One region of the Streptomyces sp. NPDC090088 genome, then DNA from elsewhere that is predicted to be linked to it. Evidence: riboswitches for the same ligand, from Rfam matches in the RefSeq annotation. Region 1 holds a riboswitch; the other holds the start of a gene.
What was found. A riboswitch is a leader RNA that binds a small molecule or an ion and turns the genes downstream of it on or off. The one in region 1 is predicted to bind glycine.
Positions count from the first base shown of each region.

Region 2: it holds a riboswitch for glycine, as region 1 does, so the genes downstream of both, gcvT (glycine cleavage system aminomethyltransferase GcvT) here and gcvP (aminomethyl-transferring glycine dehydrogenase) in region 1, are expected to answer to the same signal.

Region 1 covers NZ_JBIVDZ010000011.1:513,218-520,455, reverse strand. Annotated here, with positions in the region: gene ACIPSJ_RS44635 (FHA domain-containing protein) at 1-542, shown strand, start outside; gene ACIPSJ_RS44630 (MerR family transcriptional regulator) at 584-1,321, shown strand; gene ACIPSJ_RS44625 (bifunctional nuclease family protein) at 1,413-1,886, shown strand; gene ACIPSJ_RS44620 (MerR family transcriptional regulator) at 2,155-2,799, shown strand; gene ACIPSJ_RS44615 (DNA polymerase IV) at 2,910-4,280, shown strand; gene ACIPSJ_RS44610 (PRC-barrel domain-containing protein) at 4,515-4,895, opposite strand; glycine riboswitch at 5,010-5,104, shown strand; gene gcvP (aminomethyl-transferring glycine dehydrogenase) at 5,280-7,238, shown strand, end outside.
Region 2 covers NZ_JBIVDZ010000002.1:1,256,251-1,263,488, forward strand. Annotated here, with positions in the region: gene ACIPSJ_RS14445 (L-serine ammonia-lyase) at 5-1,372, opposite strand; gene glyA (serine hydroxymethyltransferase) at 1,430-2,692, opposite strand; gene gcvH (glycine cleavage system protein GcvH) at 2,707-3,084, opposite strand; gene gcvT (glycine cleavage system aminomethyltransferase GcvT) at 3,183-4,310, opposite strand; glycine riboswitch at 4,475-4,572, opposite strand; gene ACIPSJ_RS14465 (AAA family ATPase) at 4,729-5,412, shown strand; gene ACIPSJ_RS14470 (enhanced serine sensitivity protein SseB) at 5,480-6,271, shown strand; gene ACIPSJ_RS14475 (enhanced serine sensitivity protein SseB C-terminal domain-containing protein) at 6,445-7,200, shown strand.

The DNA.
Region 1 (7,238 bases):
CGTCCATGTCGGCCCTGGTTTGTACGAGGTGCGGTAACCGCAACGCGGAGAACGCCCGCTTCTGTTCCAACTGCGGTGCCCCGCTGCGCGCGGGCGCCGTCCCCGAGCGGGCGTCGGAGACGACGTCCACGATCTCGATCTCCGGCCTTGAGGCCTACGACGCCGAGGTCACCGGGCAGACCCAGATGCCGTCGCTCTCGCCCGAGGCGCAGGCCGCGGTCGACGCGCTGCCGCTCGGCTCCGCGCTGCTGGTCGTGCGCCGCGGTCCCAACTCGGGCAGCCGCTTCCTGCTGGACAGCGACCTGACCACGGCCGGCCGCCACCCGCAGAGCGACATCTTCCTGGACGACGTGACGGTCTCCCGTCGCCACGTGGAGTTCCGCCGCCAGCCGGACGGCTCGTTCACGGTGGCCGACGTGGGCAGCCTCAACGGCACGTACGTCAACCGGGAGCGCATCGACCAGGTCGCTCTGTCGAACGGCGACGAGGTCCAGATCGGTAAGTACCGGCTGGTCTTCTACGCGAGCCGGCAGGGCATCTGACCCTCCGGACCTCGTCCGGGGGATCCCAGGGAAGAAGGTCCATGCTGCACACACCGAGCGGCGGTACCGGTCACGGCACCGCCGCCACGGAAACCGGGCTGATGAGTATCGGCACGGTGCTGAACGTGCTGCGCGACGAGTTCCCCGAAGTCACCATCTCCAAGATCCGCTTCCTGGAGTCGGAGGGGCTGATCGAGCCGCGCCGGACCCCTTCCGGGTACCGGAAGTTCAGCGCCAAGGACGTGGAACGCCTCGGACACGTCCTGCGGATGCAGCGGGACCACTATCTGCCGCTCAAGGTCATCCGGGAGCATCTGGACGCCATGGAGCGCGGTGAGGCCGTCCAGCTGCCCGTCGTGGGGCGGCAGCGGGACGGCGAGGCCGTGCCGATGGTTCCCGAGGTGCCGGCGGTGGCGCGGATCGGGCGGGACGAGCTGCTCGCGGCCGCCGAGATCGACGAGAGCTGTCTGGTGGAGTGGGAGTCGTACGGGCTGATCGCTCCCCTGGAGGACGGCGTGTACGACGCCGAGACGGTCACCGTGGCCGTGCTCGTCGCCGAACTGGGCCGGTTCGGGATCGAACCGCGCCATCTGCGGGTGATGAAGGCCGCCGCCGACCGCGAGGCCGGACTGGTGGACCAGGTGGTGGCCCCGCTCAAACGCCACCGCAACCCGCAGACCAGGGCCCATGCCGAGGCCCGTACGAAGGAGCTGGCGGTGCTCACGGTGAAGCTGCACGCCGCACTGGTGCAGACCGCACTCGGGGTGCGGCTGCCGTGAGTACCACGACAGGACCCGGGCGGAGGCCGGATCGGGCGCGCGTTCCGGGCCCGACTACCCAAACGTCCCGGGCACGGCCTAGGGTTGCTGTGTGAACGAGCTCGATGTCGTAGGTGTCCGGGTGGAAATGCCCTCCAACCAACCGATCGTGCTCCTGCGCGAAGTGGGAGGCGACCGCTACCTCCCCATCTGGATCGGGCCGGGGGAGGCGACGGCGATCGCCTTCGCCCAGCAGGGCATGGCCCCCGCGCGACCGCTGACCCACGACCTGTTCAAGGACGTGCTGGAGGCCGTCGGCCAGGAGCTCACCGAAGTGCGCATCACGGACCTGCGTGAGGGCGTCTTCTACGCGGAGCTGGTGTTCGCCAGCGGCGTCGAGGTGAGCGCCCGCCCGTCCGACGCGATAGCGCTGGCGCTGCGCACCGGAACGCCGATCTACGGCAGTGACACGGTGCTGGACGACGCGGGCATCGCGATCCCGGACGAGCAGGAGGACGAGGTGGAGAAGTTCCGCGAGTTCCTCGACCAGATCTCGCCCGAGGACTTCGGCACCAGCAGCCAGTGAGGCACCGGGAGCGGCCCGTTACCTACCGGAAGGTCGGTGACGGGCCGGTTCGTGACTGGTCACGGCCGCGATTCATGGGCAATTGCCAGCGGCCGTTGAGAGCGTCCTACGGCTTCCCGCCAGAGCATTCGGCTAGCCTTTCCCCGCGGTGGGGCACGGGAAACCACTCCTAGGGTGATTATCACTCGGCGTGCCGAGTGTGGCGATCGTTGACGCACCCCTGGTGACTGCCTACCGTCGAGAAGGCAGGTCAAGGACGGAGGTCGGCGTGAGAAGCAGCGGCGACGGTACGGCTGGGGGTGCCCCGGGACACGGTCTCGGGGAGAGCGGTCCGTACCCGCTTCAGAGCAACACCGCCGGTCACGCTCCGCAGCGGCCGACGGCAGTGCCGAGCGGCGGAGGGGCGGCGTCCATGTCGACCGAGGAGATCGGCTACCGCGGGCCCACGGCCTGTGCGGCGGCCGGCATCACCTACCGGCAACTCGACTACTGGGCCCGCACCGGCCTGGTCGAGCCCAGTGTGCGGCCCGCCTACGGGTCGGGCACGCAGCGTCTGTACAGCTTCCGGGACGTCGTCGTCCTGAAGATCGTCAAGCGCTTCCTGGACACCGGGGTGTCGCTCCAGAACATCCGCACCGCGGTCCAGCACCTTCGGGAACGCGGTTTCCGCGACCTGGAGCGCATGACCCTCATGAGCGACGGCGCCACGGTCTACGAGTGCACCTCCCCGGACGAGGTGCACGCCCTGCTCCAGGGCGGTCAGGGCATCTTCGGGATCGCGGTCGGCGTGGTGTGGCGGGACGTGGAGAGCGCTCTCTCCCAGCTGCACGGCGAGCGCGTCGACACCGGCGAGACGCTCGTCGGGCACAACCCCGCGGACGAGCTGGCCCGGCGGCGCAACCGGGCGGTCTGAAAGCCTGGCCCGAAGGCCCTTGAGCCCTCCGAGCCCTCTGAGTCCCTTGTGATGCCCCGGCACGGGTCCGTGCCGGGGCATTGTCAGTGGCGTGGTGCAGCATCGGAGATGTGAGAAACGCGCCCACGATCCTGCATCTCGACATGGATGCCTTCTTCGCCTCGGTGGAGCAGGCGTCCAAGCCGAGCCTGCGCGGGAAGGCCGTGGTCGTGGGCGGGCTCGGACCACGTGGCGTGGTGGCCACCGCGTCGTACGAGGCCCGGGTCTTCGGGGTGCACTCCGCGATGCCCATGGCCCAGGCGCGGCGGCTGACGCCGAACGCCGCGTATCTGGTGCCGCGCTTCGCCCTCTACCGGTCGATCAGCGAGCAGGTGATGGGACTGCTGCGCGAGCTGTCGCCGCTGGTGGAGCCCTTGAGCCTGGACGAGGCGTTCGTGGACCTGGAGGCCGGTGAGGCGGCCTCGGACGCGGCGTCGGCACGCCTGGCGGGGGAGAGGCTGCGCGCGGACATACGCGCCGTCACGGGGCTCTCCGGGTCCGTCGGGCTCGCCGCGTCCAAGATGCTCGCGAAGATCGCCTCCGAGCAGGCCAAGCCGGACGGTCTGGTGCTGATCGAGCCCGGCACCGAGCGGGCCATGCTGGGGCCGATGCCGGTAAGGACCCTGCCGGGGGTGGGGCCGGCGACGGGGGACCATCTGCGGCGGGCCGGGATCACCACGGTCGAGGAGATCGCCGAGGCGGGGGAGGACGAGCTGGTACGGCTGCTGGGCAGGGCCCACGGGCACGCGCTGTACGCGATGGCGCTCGCGCACGACGAGCGGCCGGTGGTGGCCGAGCGGGAGACCAAGTCGGTGTCGGTCGAGGACACGTACGACGTGGACATCCATGACCGGGTGCGGGTGGGTCTTGAGGTGCAGCGGCTGGCCGACCGGTGCGTGCGGCGGCTGCGGGGGGCCGGGCTGTCCGGGCGGACGATCGTGCTGAAGGTGCGGCGGTACGACTTCTCGACGCTGACCCGGTCCGAGACGCTCCGGGGGCCCACCGACGATCCGGCGGTGGTGCGGGAGGCGGCCGCCCGGCTGCTGGACTCGGTGGACACGACGGGGGGTGTGCGGTTGCTGGGGGTGGGGGTGTCGGGGCTGGCCGACTACACGCAGGAGGACCTGTTCGCGCAGGCGGCGGCCGGGGAGGCGGGGGAGCCGGTGCTGGAGGAGGACGTCGCGGAGCCGGTCGCCGAGCAGGAGGCGGCGGCCGAGCGGCGGTGGCCCGCGGGGCACGATGTGCGGCATGCCGAGTACGGGCACGGGTGGGTGCAGGGGAGCGGGCTGGGGCGGGTGACGGTGCGGTTCGAGACGCCGGCGTCGGTGGGGCCGGGGAGGGTGCGGACGTTTCGGGTCGACGATCCCGCGCTGGAGCCTGCGGAGCCGTTGCCGTTGGTGGCGGGAGGGGAGGGGGTTCCCGTGGAGGGGGTTGGGGCGTGACCGGGGTGGGGCTGGGGCCGGGGTTTCGCTCGCCCGCGCTCGCGGGGTGCCGCTGCGCCCACCCGTGCCGCCCCTAGCGGCACGCATGCCCGCAGCGGGGAAGCCGGCGGCAGCGCTGCACGCATGCGCGCAGCTGGGTGGCCCGCGGCGGCTGAGTGGCCTAGCGGGCAGCGGAGTGGGCCGGCGGCTGGGGGGCAGCTGGGTAAGGGCGGCGGCTGGGGGCCGGCTTTGGGGTTATGCGTCGGCGTCCTCGGTGCCTGCCAGTTTGCCGAAGTGGTGGTCGGGGTGGGGTGGGGGTGGGGTGGTCGTGTCGAGGCCGTAGTGGTGGTAGAGCTGGAGTTCCTGTTCGGGGGAGAGGTGGCGGCCGACGCCGAAGTCGGGGGCGTCTTTGATCAGGGCGCGGTCGAAGGGGACCTGGAGGGTGCCTTCGACCAGTTCGCTGGGCTCCAGGGGCACGAAGGCGTCCCGGGAGAACAGGCCGGTGCGTATGGCCGCCCACTCCGGCACGCCCGTCGCGTCGTCGAGGTACACCTCGTCGATCGTGCCGATCTTCGTGCCGTTGCGGTCGAACGCCTTGCGGCCGATCAGGTTGCGCGGATCGATGTCGGTCTCCACGGGCCCTCCACTTGGTCGCAACTCATCCGTAAGCACTACAAAAGAGCACATTCAAGGAGGCGGCCACTCGAAGACCCTGGTGTTGCCCTCGCTGGTAGGCTGGCAAGCGGCTGCTGACCCCGTGCGGGAGAGTCCTCCGGACATTCCGGAGGCGCCGAAGGAGCAACTCCTCCCCGGAATCTCTCAGGCTCACGTACCGCACGGACGAGGTCACTCTGGAAAGCAGGGCGGATGTCGACACGTTCGCTCTCACCGACGGTGAAAGCCGGGAGTCCGCAGGACACCCGGTGAAGCTCTCAGGTTGAGATGACAGAGGGGGAGGCCGTCGGGGTACCCGCGCCGGGGTACCCCTCGAAGGTCGCTTCAGACCAGGAGGCCTCCGCAATGACCGTCCACCGCCCTTCGCTCTCCGAACTCGAACAGGGGATTCCGTTCGAGCAGCGTCACATCGGGCCCGACCAGGAGGCGCGGGCCAAGATGCTCGCGCAGGTCGGGTACGGCTCGCTGGACGAGCTGACGGCCGCCGCCGTGCCGGACGTGATCAAGAACGCCGACCGTCTGGAGCTGCCGGGCGCTCGCACCGAGGCCGAGGTACTGGCCGAGCTGCGCTCGCTGGCCGATCGCAACCAGGTGCTCGGCTCCATGATCGGACTGGGGTACTACGGCACCTTCACGCCGCCCGTCATCCTGCGCAACGTGATGGAGAACCCCGCCTGGTACACGGCCTACACGCCGTACCAGCCGGAGATCTCGCAGGGCCGCCTGGAAGCGCTGCTGAACTTCCAGACCGTGGTCGCCGACCTCACCGGGCTGCCCACCTCCGGTGCCTCGCTGCTCGACGAGGGCACCGCAGCCGCCGAGGCCATGGCCCTGTCGCTGCGCATGGGCAAGAACAAGAAGGGCGTCTTCGTCATCGACGCGGACGTCCTCCCGCAGACCATCGCCGTGATCCAGACGCGTGCGGAGCCGACGGGCGTGGAGGTCGTGGTCGCCGACCTCACCGACGGCGTTCCGGCGGACCTCGCCGCGCGGGAGATCAACGGCGTGCTCGTCCAGTACCCGGGCGCCTCCGGGGCCGTACGCGACATCAAGGCGCTCGTCGAGCAGGCGCACGGGCTGGGCGCCCTGGTCACCGTCGCCGCCGACCTGCTCGCGCTGACCCTGCTCACCTCGCCGGGCGAGCTGGGCGCCGACATCGCCGTCGGCACGACCCAGCGGTTCGGTGTGCCGATGGGCTTCGGCGGGCCGCACGCCGGGTACATGGCGGTCCGCGAGAAGTTCGCCCGCAGCCTGCCCGGGCGGCTCGTGGGCGTGTCCGTGGACGCGGACGGGAACAAGGCGTACCGGCTGGCGCTCCAGACCCGTGAGCAGCACATCCGCCGGGAGAAGGCCACCAGCAACATCTGCACCGCACAGGTGCTGCTCGCCGTGATGGCCGGTATGTACGCCGTCTACCACGGACCCGAGGGGCTGCGGGCGATCGCGCGGCGGACCCACCGGTACGCCACCATCCTCGCTGCCGGGCTGAAGGCCGGCGGGGTCGAGATCGTGCACGGCGCCTACTTCGACACCCTCACCGCGCGCGTGCCCGGCAAGGCCGCCGAGATCGTCGCCGCCGCCCGCGCGGGCGGCGTCAACCTGCGGCTCGTCGACGCCGACCAGGTCTCCATGGCCTGCGACGAGACCACCACCCGCGCCCAGCTGGGTGCCGTGTGGACGGCGTTCGGGGTCGCCGGCGACGTCGAGGCGCTGGACGCGGCCGCCGAGGACACGCTGCCGGAGGCGCTGCTGCGCACCGACGGCTACCTCACCCACCCCGTCTTCCAGCAGCACCGCTCCGAGACCGCGATGCTGCGCTACCTGCGCCGGCTCGCCGACCGGGACTACGCCCTGGACCGGGGCATGATCCCGCTCGGCTCCTGCACCATGAAGCTCAACGCGACCACCGAGATGGAGCCGGTCACCTGGCCCGAGTTCGGTCAGCTGCACCCCTTCGCGCCCGCCGAGCAGGCCGAGGGCTATCTGACGCTCATCCGTGAGCTGGAGGAGCGGCTCGCCGAGGTCACCGGGTACGACAGGGTGTCCCTGCAGCCCAACGCCGGGTCGCAGGGCGAGCTGGCCGGACTGCTCGCCGTACGCGCGTACCACCGCGCCAACGGCGACGCGCAGCGGACCGTGTGTCTGATTCCGTCGTCCGCCCATGGCACCAACGCCGCCAGTGCGGTGATGGCGGGCATGAAGGTCGTCGTCGTGAAGACCGCCGAGGACGGCGAGATCGACGTCGAGGACCTGCGGGCGAAGATCGAGCAGCACCGGGACGAGCTGGCGGTGCTGATGATCACC
Region 2 (7,238 bases), on a different contig from region 1:
GCCCTCAGCACTCGATGATGTTCACCGCCAGCCCGCCCCGGGCCGTCTCCTTGTACTTGACGCTCATGTCGGCGCCGGTGTCCTTCATGGTCTTGATGACCTTGTCGAGGGAGACCTTGTGGGAGCCGTCGCCGCGCATGGCCATGCGGGCGGCGGTGACGGCCTTGACCGCGGCCATGCCGTTGCGTTCGATGCAGGGGATCTGGACCAGGCCGCCGACCGGGTCGCAGGTGAGGCCGAGGTTGTGCTCCATGCCGATCTCGGCCGCGTTCTCGACCTGCTCCGGGGAGCCGCCGAGGACCTCGGCGAGGGCGCCCGCCGCCATCGAGCAGGCGGAGCCGACCTCGCCCTGGCAGCCGACCTCGGCGCCGGAGATGGACGCGTTCTCCTTGAAGAGCATGCCGATCGCGCCGGCGGCGAGGAGGAAGCGGACGACCCCGTCCTCGTCGGCGCCGGGCACGAAGTTGACGTAGTAGTGCAGGACGGCGGGGGTGATGCCGGCCGCGCCGTTCGTGGGGGCGGTCACCACACGGCCGCCGGCCGCGTTCTCCTCGTTGACGGCCATCGCGTAGAGGGTGATCCACTCCATCGCGTGGGCCAGCGGGTCGCCCTCGGCGCGCAGCTGGCGCGCGGTCACGGCGGCCCGGCGCTTCACCCGGAGTCCGCCCGGCAGGATGCCCTCGCGGGACATGCCGCGGGAGACGCACGCCTGCATCACCCGCCAGATGTCCAGCAGGCCCTCGCGGATCTCCTGCTCGGTGCGCCAGGCCCGCTCGTTCTCCAGCATCAGCGCGGAGATCGACAGGCCCGTGTCCTTCGTCAGGCGCAGCAGCTCGTCGCCGGTACGGAAGGGGTACTTCAGGACCGTGTCGTCCAGCACGATGCGGTCCGCGCCGACCGCGTCCTCGTCGACGACGAACCCGCCGCCCACCGAGTAGTACGTCTTGGAGAGGAGTTCGGCCCCGGAGGCGTCGTAGGCCCAGAGGGTCATGCCGTTCGCGTGGTACGGGAGCGCCTTGCGGCGGTGGAGCTTGAGGTCGTCGTCGAAGGAGAACGGGATCTCGTGCTCGCCCAGCAGCGACAGACGTCCGGTGGTCCGTATCGTCTCGATGCGGTCGTCGGCCGTCTCCACGTCGACCGTGCGCGGGGAGGCGCCCTCCAGGCCCAGCAGCACCGCCTTCGGGGTGCCGTGGCCGTGGCCGGTGGCGCCGAGGGAGCCGTAGAGCTCGGACCGTACCGAGGCGACCGACTCCAGGAGCCCCTCGTTGCGCAGCCGGCGGGCGAACATCCGGGCCGCGCGCATCGGGCCGACGGTGTGCGAGCTCGACGGGCCGATGCCGATCGAGAACAGGTCGAAGACCGAGATGGCCACGGGGTACTCCTTGGAAAAGGGCGGGGGCGCACGCCGTCGGGCGCCCCCACCAGGGAACTACTTGTTCAGACCGGGGTAAAGCGGGTGCTTCGTGGTGAGGGCCTCGACCCGGGTCCTCAGGGCCGCCGCGTCGTACGACGGCTTGAGGGTCTCGGCGATCACGTCCGCGACCTCCGCGAAGTCCTCGGCCGTGAAGCCGCGGGTGGCCAGCGCCGGGGTGCCGATCCGCAGACCCGAGGTGACCATCGGCGGCCGCGGGTCGTCGGGGACGGCGTTGCGGTTGACCGTGATGCCGACCTCGTGGAGGCGGTCCTCGGCCTGCCGGCCGTCCAGCTCGGACGCGCGCAGGTCGACGAGGATCAGGTGCACGTCCGTGCCGCCGGACAGGACGTTCACCCCGGCCTCGCGGGCGTCCGCCGCCGTCAGCCGCTCGGCGAGAATGCGCGCACCCTCCACCGTACGACGCTGGCGCTCCTTGAAGTCCTCCGAGGCGGCGACCTTGAAGGAGACCGCCTTCGCCGCGATCACGTGCTCCAGGGGACCGCCCTGGAAGCCCGGGAAGACGGACGAGTTCAGCTTCTTCGCGAAGGCCTGGCGGGCCAGGATGATGCCGCCGCGGGGGCCGCCGAGCGTCTTGTGGGTGGTGGAGGTGACGACGTCGGCGTAGGGGACCGGGTTCGGGTGCAGGCCCGCCGCGACCAGGCCGGCGAAGTGCGCCATGTCGACCCACAGGTACGCCTCGACCTCGTCGGCGATCCGGCGGAACTCCGCGAAGTCCAGCCGGCGCGGGTACGCCGACCAGCCCGCGATGATCACCTTCGGGCGGTGCTCCTTGGCGAGCCGCTCCACCTCGGCCATGTCGACCAGTCCGGAGTCGTCGACGTGGTAAGCCACCACGTCGAACTGCTTGCCGGAGAAGTTCAGCCGCATGCCGTGGGTCAGGTGGCCGCCGTGGGCGAGGTCCAGGCCCAGGATGGTGTCGCCGGGCTGGGCCAGCGCGAACAGGGCCGCCTGGTTGGCGGAGGCACCGGAGTGCGGCTGCACGTTGGCGTACTCGGCGCCGAACAGCTCCTTCACCCGGTCGATGGCGATCTGCTCGGTGACGTCGACGTGCTCGCAGCCGCCGTAGTAGCGGCGGCCCGGGTAGCCCTCGGCGTACTTGTTGGTGAGGACCGAACCCTGGGCCTCCATGACCGCGACCGGAGCGAAGTTCTCCGAGGCGATCATCTCCAGGGTGGACTGCTGGCGCACCAGCTCGGCGTCGACCGCGGCGGCGACCTCCGGGTCGAGCTCGTGCAGGGACGTGTTCAGGACGGACATACCTCTACGACTCCTCAGCCGGCGGTGAAGGCGGTGTACTCGTCGGCGGAGAGCAGCTCGGCCGGCTCACCCGTGACGCGCACCTTGAACAGCCAGCCGCCCTCGAAGGGGGCCGAGTTGACCAGGGAGGGGTCCTCCACGACGTCCTCGTTGACCGCGGTGATCTCGCCGTCGACCGGCGAGTACAGGTCGGAGACCGACTTGGTCGACTCCAGCTCGCCGCAGGACTCGCCCGCGGTCACCGTGTCGCCGACCGCCGGGAGCTGGACGAAGACGACGTCACCGAGCGCGTTGGCCGCGTGCTCCGTGATGCCGACCGTCGCCACGCCGTCCTCGGCGGCCGACAGCCACTCGTGCTCCTTGCTGTAACGCAGCTGCTGGGGGTTGCTCATGGCCTGAATTCTCCTGTACGCGGGGGAGTGCTGGTGAAGGGGGGACTGCTGGAGGCGTGCGTGACCAGCGGAGATGTGCGCAGGGTCACGCCCGGTGGCTACTTCTGGCGCTTGTAGAAGGGCAGGGCCACGACCTCGTACGGCTCGTGGCTGCCCCGGATGTCCACGCCGACGCCCGCCGTGCCGGGCGCCGCGTGCGCCGCGTCGACGTAGGCCATGGCGATCGGCTTGCCGAGGGTCGGGGAGGGGGCACCGGAGGTGACCTCGCCGATCACCTCACCGCCGGCGACCACCTGGTACCCGGCGCGCGGGATCCGGCGGCCCCCGGCGACGAGACCGACGAGGACGCGCGGCGGGTTCTGCTCGGAACGGGCCGCCGCCGCGGCGAGCGCCTCGCGCCCGACGAAGTCGCCCTCCTTCTCGAACTTCACCACCCGGCCGAGCCCGGCGTCGAAGGGGGTCAGGTCGGTGGTCAGCTCGTGCCCGTACAGCGGCATGCCGGCTTCCAGGCGCAGGGTGTCCCGGCAGGACAGCCCGCAGGGCACCAGGCCGACGCCCTCGCCGGCCTCGGTCAGCGCCTGCCACAGCGCCACGGCGTGCTCCGGCTTCACGAACAGCTCGAAGCCGTCCTCGCCGGTGTAGCCGGTGCGGGCGATCAGCGCCGGGACCCCGGCGACGGTGCCGGGCAGCCCGGCGTAGTACTTCAGGCCGTCCAGGTCGGCGTCGGTCAGCGCCTTCAGGATCCCGGGGGACTCCGGGCCCTGGACGGCGATCAGCGCGTACGCGTCGCGGTCGTCGCGTACTTCGGCGTCGAACCCGGCGGCGCGCTCGACGAGCGCGTCCAGGACGACCTGGGCGTTGGAGGCGTTGGCGACGACCAGGTACTCGCTCTCGGCCAGCCGGTAGACGATCAGGTCGTCCAGGATGCCGCCGTCGGCCCGGCAGATCATGGTGTAGCGGGCCCGGCCCACGCCGACCGAGGCGATGTTCCCGACCAGGGCGTGGTTCAGCAGACCGGCCGCCTGCGGGCCGGTCACGGTGATCTCGCCCATGTGGGAGAGGTCGAAGAGCCCGGCCCGGGTCCGCACCGCGACATGCTCGTCGCGTTCGGAGCCGTAGCGCAGGGGCATGTCCCAGCCGGCGAAGTCGGTCATGGTCGCGCCCAGCGAGCGGTGCAGGGCATCGAGCGCGGTACGGCGCGGTCCAGCGGAATCGGTACTGCTCATCGGTCGTTCGTCTCCCAAAGGTCCCGGGGGTTCCAGGGCATGACAGCGGGGCTGTCCTCCCCATCTGTCATCGGAACCTGAGAGGTTCGCCCTGACCACCTTCGTGATCACGGCTTGCACCTTGGGTGGGGCCACCGACACGGCGGCCCGCTTTTCAGATGTGCCTCGCCCGCGCGGTAACGGGGCCTGAGAGATTCAAGGGAGGGACTTGCTCCTTCGGCGCCCCAGTGAAGACTGCTGGGGACTCTCCCGCGCGGATTCAAACGGCCGGTATGCAGTTGGCGGCCACATCATTGCATGCCGGGCAGAGCTTTGTAACGGGGCTGTGGCCGGACGCGAACGGAACCGCGAGAGACCGTGCATTACCTTCTCTTTACATTAAGTGGGGAGAACCTTTCCTGAACCCCCGGGGAGGACGATCACGGTGACAAGGACCACGGCATACGCGACGACGACAGGGCTCGCCCTGCCCGGCCAGCCGGCGGCCCCGGCCCGCGAGCGATGCGGCGAGACCCCGGCCCGGGTCGTCCGCGACCTGCGCGACCGCGCCGGCCACAGCCCGCACGGCCTGCTCTTCGGCCCCCGTGACCTGGTCGTGGTCACCGGGCTGCCCGGCAGCGGCAAGTCCACCCTGATGCACCGCACCGTCCAGGGCATACGCATCGACTCCCAGGACACCCGCGACCGCTGGGACGCCCGCCTGGCCCGCTTCCTGCCCTACGCCGTCTACCGCCCGCTGGTCCGGCTCGCCCACTACGCCGGACTGCGCGGCGCCCTGCGCACCGGTGAGGGCGTCGTGGTGCACGACTGCGGCACCCAGGCCTGGGTGCGCGACTGGCTGGCCCGCGAGGCCCGCCGCCGCGGCGGCACCCTGCACCTGCTCCTTCTGGACGTCACGCCCGGCCTGGCCCTGGACGGCCAGCGCGAGCGCGGCCGGGGCGTCTCCCGGTACGCCTTCCTGCGCCACCGCCAGGCGGCCGGCCGGCTGCTGCGCGCGGCGGAGAAGGGGAAGCTGCCCGAGGGGGTCGGCTCGGCGTTGCTGCTCGACCGGGACGCGGCGGACGTGCTGCACCGGATCGCCTTCGCGCGCCGGACGGACTGATGGACTTGTCGGCGCCACCCGCTAGCCTTTCCAGCCTCAGCAGTGGTTTCCAGCAGGCGGTAGTGAGATGGACTTCCCGGCGGACATTCCCGCGGACTTCCCGGCACAGGCACACCCCCACCCGCACGGCGGTTGGCCCGGCAACGAACTGGAGGAGGTGCTGTCGGCCTCCCTCGGCGTGCCCGCCGCGGCGGCCCGGCTCATCGAGGTACTGAGCCGCAGTTTCCTGTGGGTCCCGTTGCCGGAGGGCGGCGGCCCGCACAGCGGCGCGCTGGACCTGCCCACCACGGAGATCGAGGGCCAGGTGTACGTCCCGGTCTTCAGCTCCGAGGAGCAGTTCCGGCTGGTCGTCGGCTCGCATCTGTCGTACACCATCGCCCCCGCCGTCGAGTTCGCGCGCGGCCTGCCGCCGCAGGTCGGCGTCGCCGTGAACCCCGGGGGAGTGGTCGGCCTTCCGCTGCCGCCGGAGGCGGTCGCCGAGCTGTGCCGGTCCCGGCGCACCGAACTGGACGGCCCCGCCTCGGGCGGCCGGGTCCGCCTCTTCGAGCCGGACTGGCAGGACGACCCGATGGACTTCCTGTCCGCCGCGGCGGCGGAGTTCGCGGCGATCGGCGTGGTCGCCTCGGCCCGCCGGTGCCTGGCCGCGGTCGAGACCGCCGACCCCGTCATGTTCGTCGGCGTCGAACTCTCCCAGTGGGAGGGCGACCTGCGCGCCCTGCCCCTGGAGGCCCTGGGCCGGGCCCTCGGCCGAGTGCCGGTCCGGTGGCCCGTGAACCTCGTCCTGCTCGACGTCGCGGACGACCCGGTAGGCCACTGGATGCGGGAGAACGTCCGCCCCTTCTATCAATACGGTCACTGAAAGCGCCCCCTTGGGGGCGCGGGGAACTGCGCGAAGTACCACGACGGGCCCGCACTCGCCCACGCACAACAGGTCCCGAGCTACTGGGCGCATAAGCTTGTCACTACACGCGGGGCAACTTCGAAGGGGCGGTACGACAGGTGAGCGCGAGCCTCAGCGGCAGCGTCGAGCACATGCTGCGCCAGGTGACCCCCGGGCGCTACGACGCCTACGAGGCACTCCTCCGCGCCCTCGCCACGCCCTCCTCCGGCCAGGTCTGGATGCTGCTCTGGCACGGCCAGTCCGGCTCCCCGGACGCCCAGTACGGGAACATGGAGGTCGACGGCCACGGCTACGCCCCCTGCGTGACCTCGGCCCAGGAGCTCTCCGCGAGCGGCTGGAACCGCTCGTACGAGGTGGTCGAGGGCGTCGACGTGGCCCGCACGCTCTACCCCGACCGCTACGGCCTCTGGCTCAACCCGCACGCCCCGGGCGGCGGCGTGGGCATCCCCTGGCTGGACCTGCGCCGGATCGCGGCCGGCCTGGACCGCCAGCCCGCGGGGCCGCTGCGGCTGACGGAACCGGCCATCGAGGTCCCGCAGTTCTACGCGCTCCTGTCGCAGAACGCCCACCGCACCCCGGCGGTCCGCTCGCTGCGGCGCGCCTGGGTGCAGCCGGCGCTCGGGGCGCCGTACCTCGCGATCGGCCTGGACGTGTACGACACCTCGCCGCCCGCCGTCGACTCGGTGCGCGCGATGATGCAGCAGTCGATCGGGGCGGTGCCGGACGGGCTGCCGGTGTCGACGGTGGCGATGACCGACGAGTACGACCCGGTCGTGATGTGGATGCGGGCGACGGCACGCCCGTTCTACGACCGGGAGGCGCACGCGGCGTTGCCGCCGGCGCCGGTGGCCGGGTACGGCTACCCACCGGCTCAGGGCGGTTACTGAACCGACAGGGCGCTCCGTCCGGGGCGGCTGAGACGGTT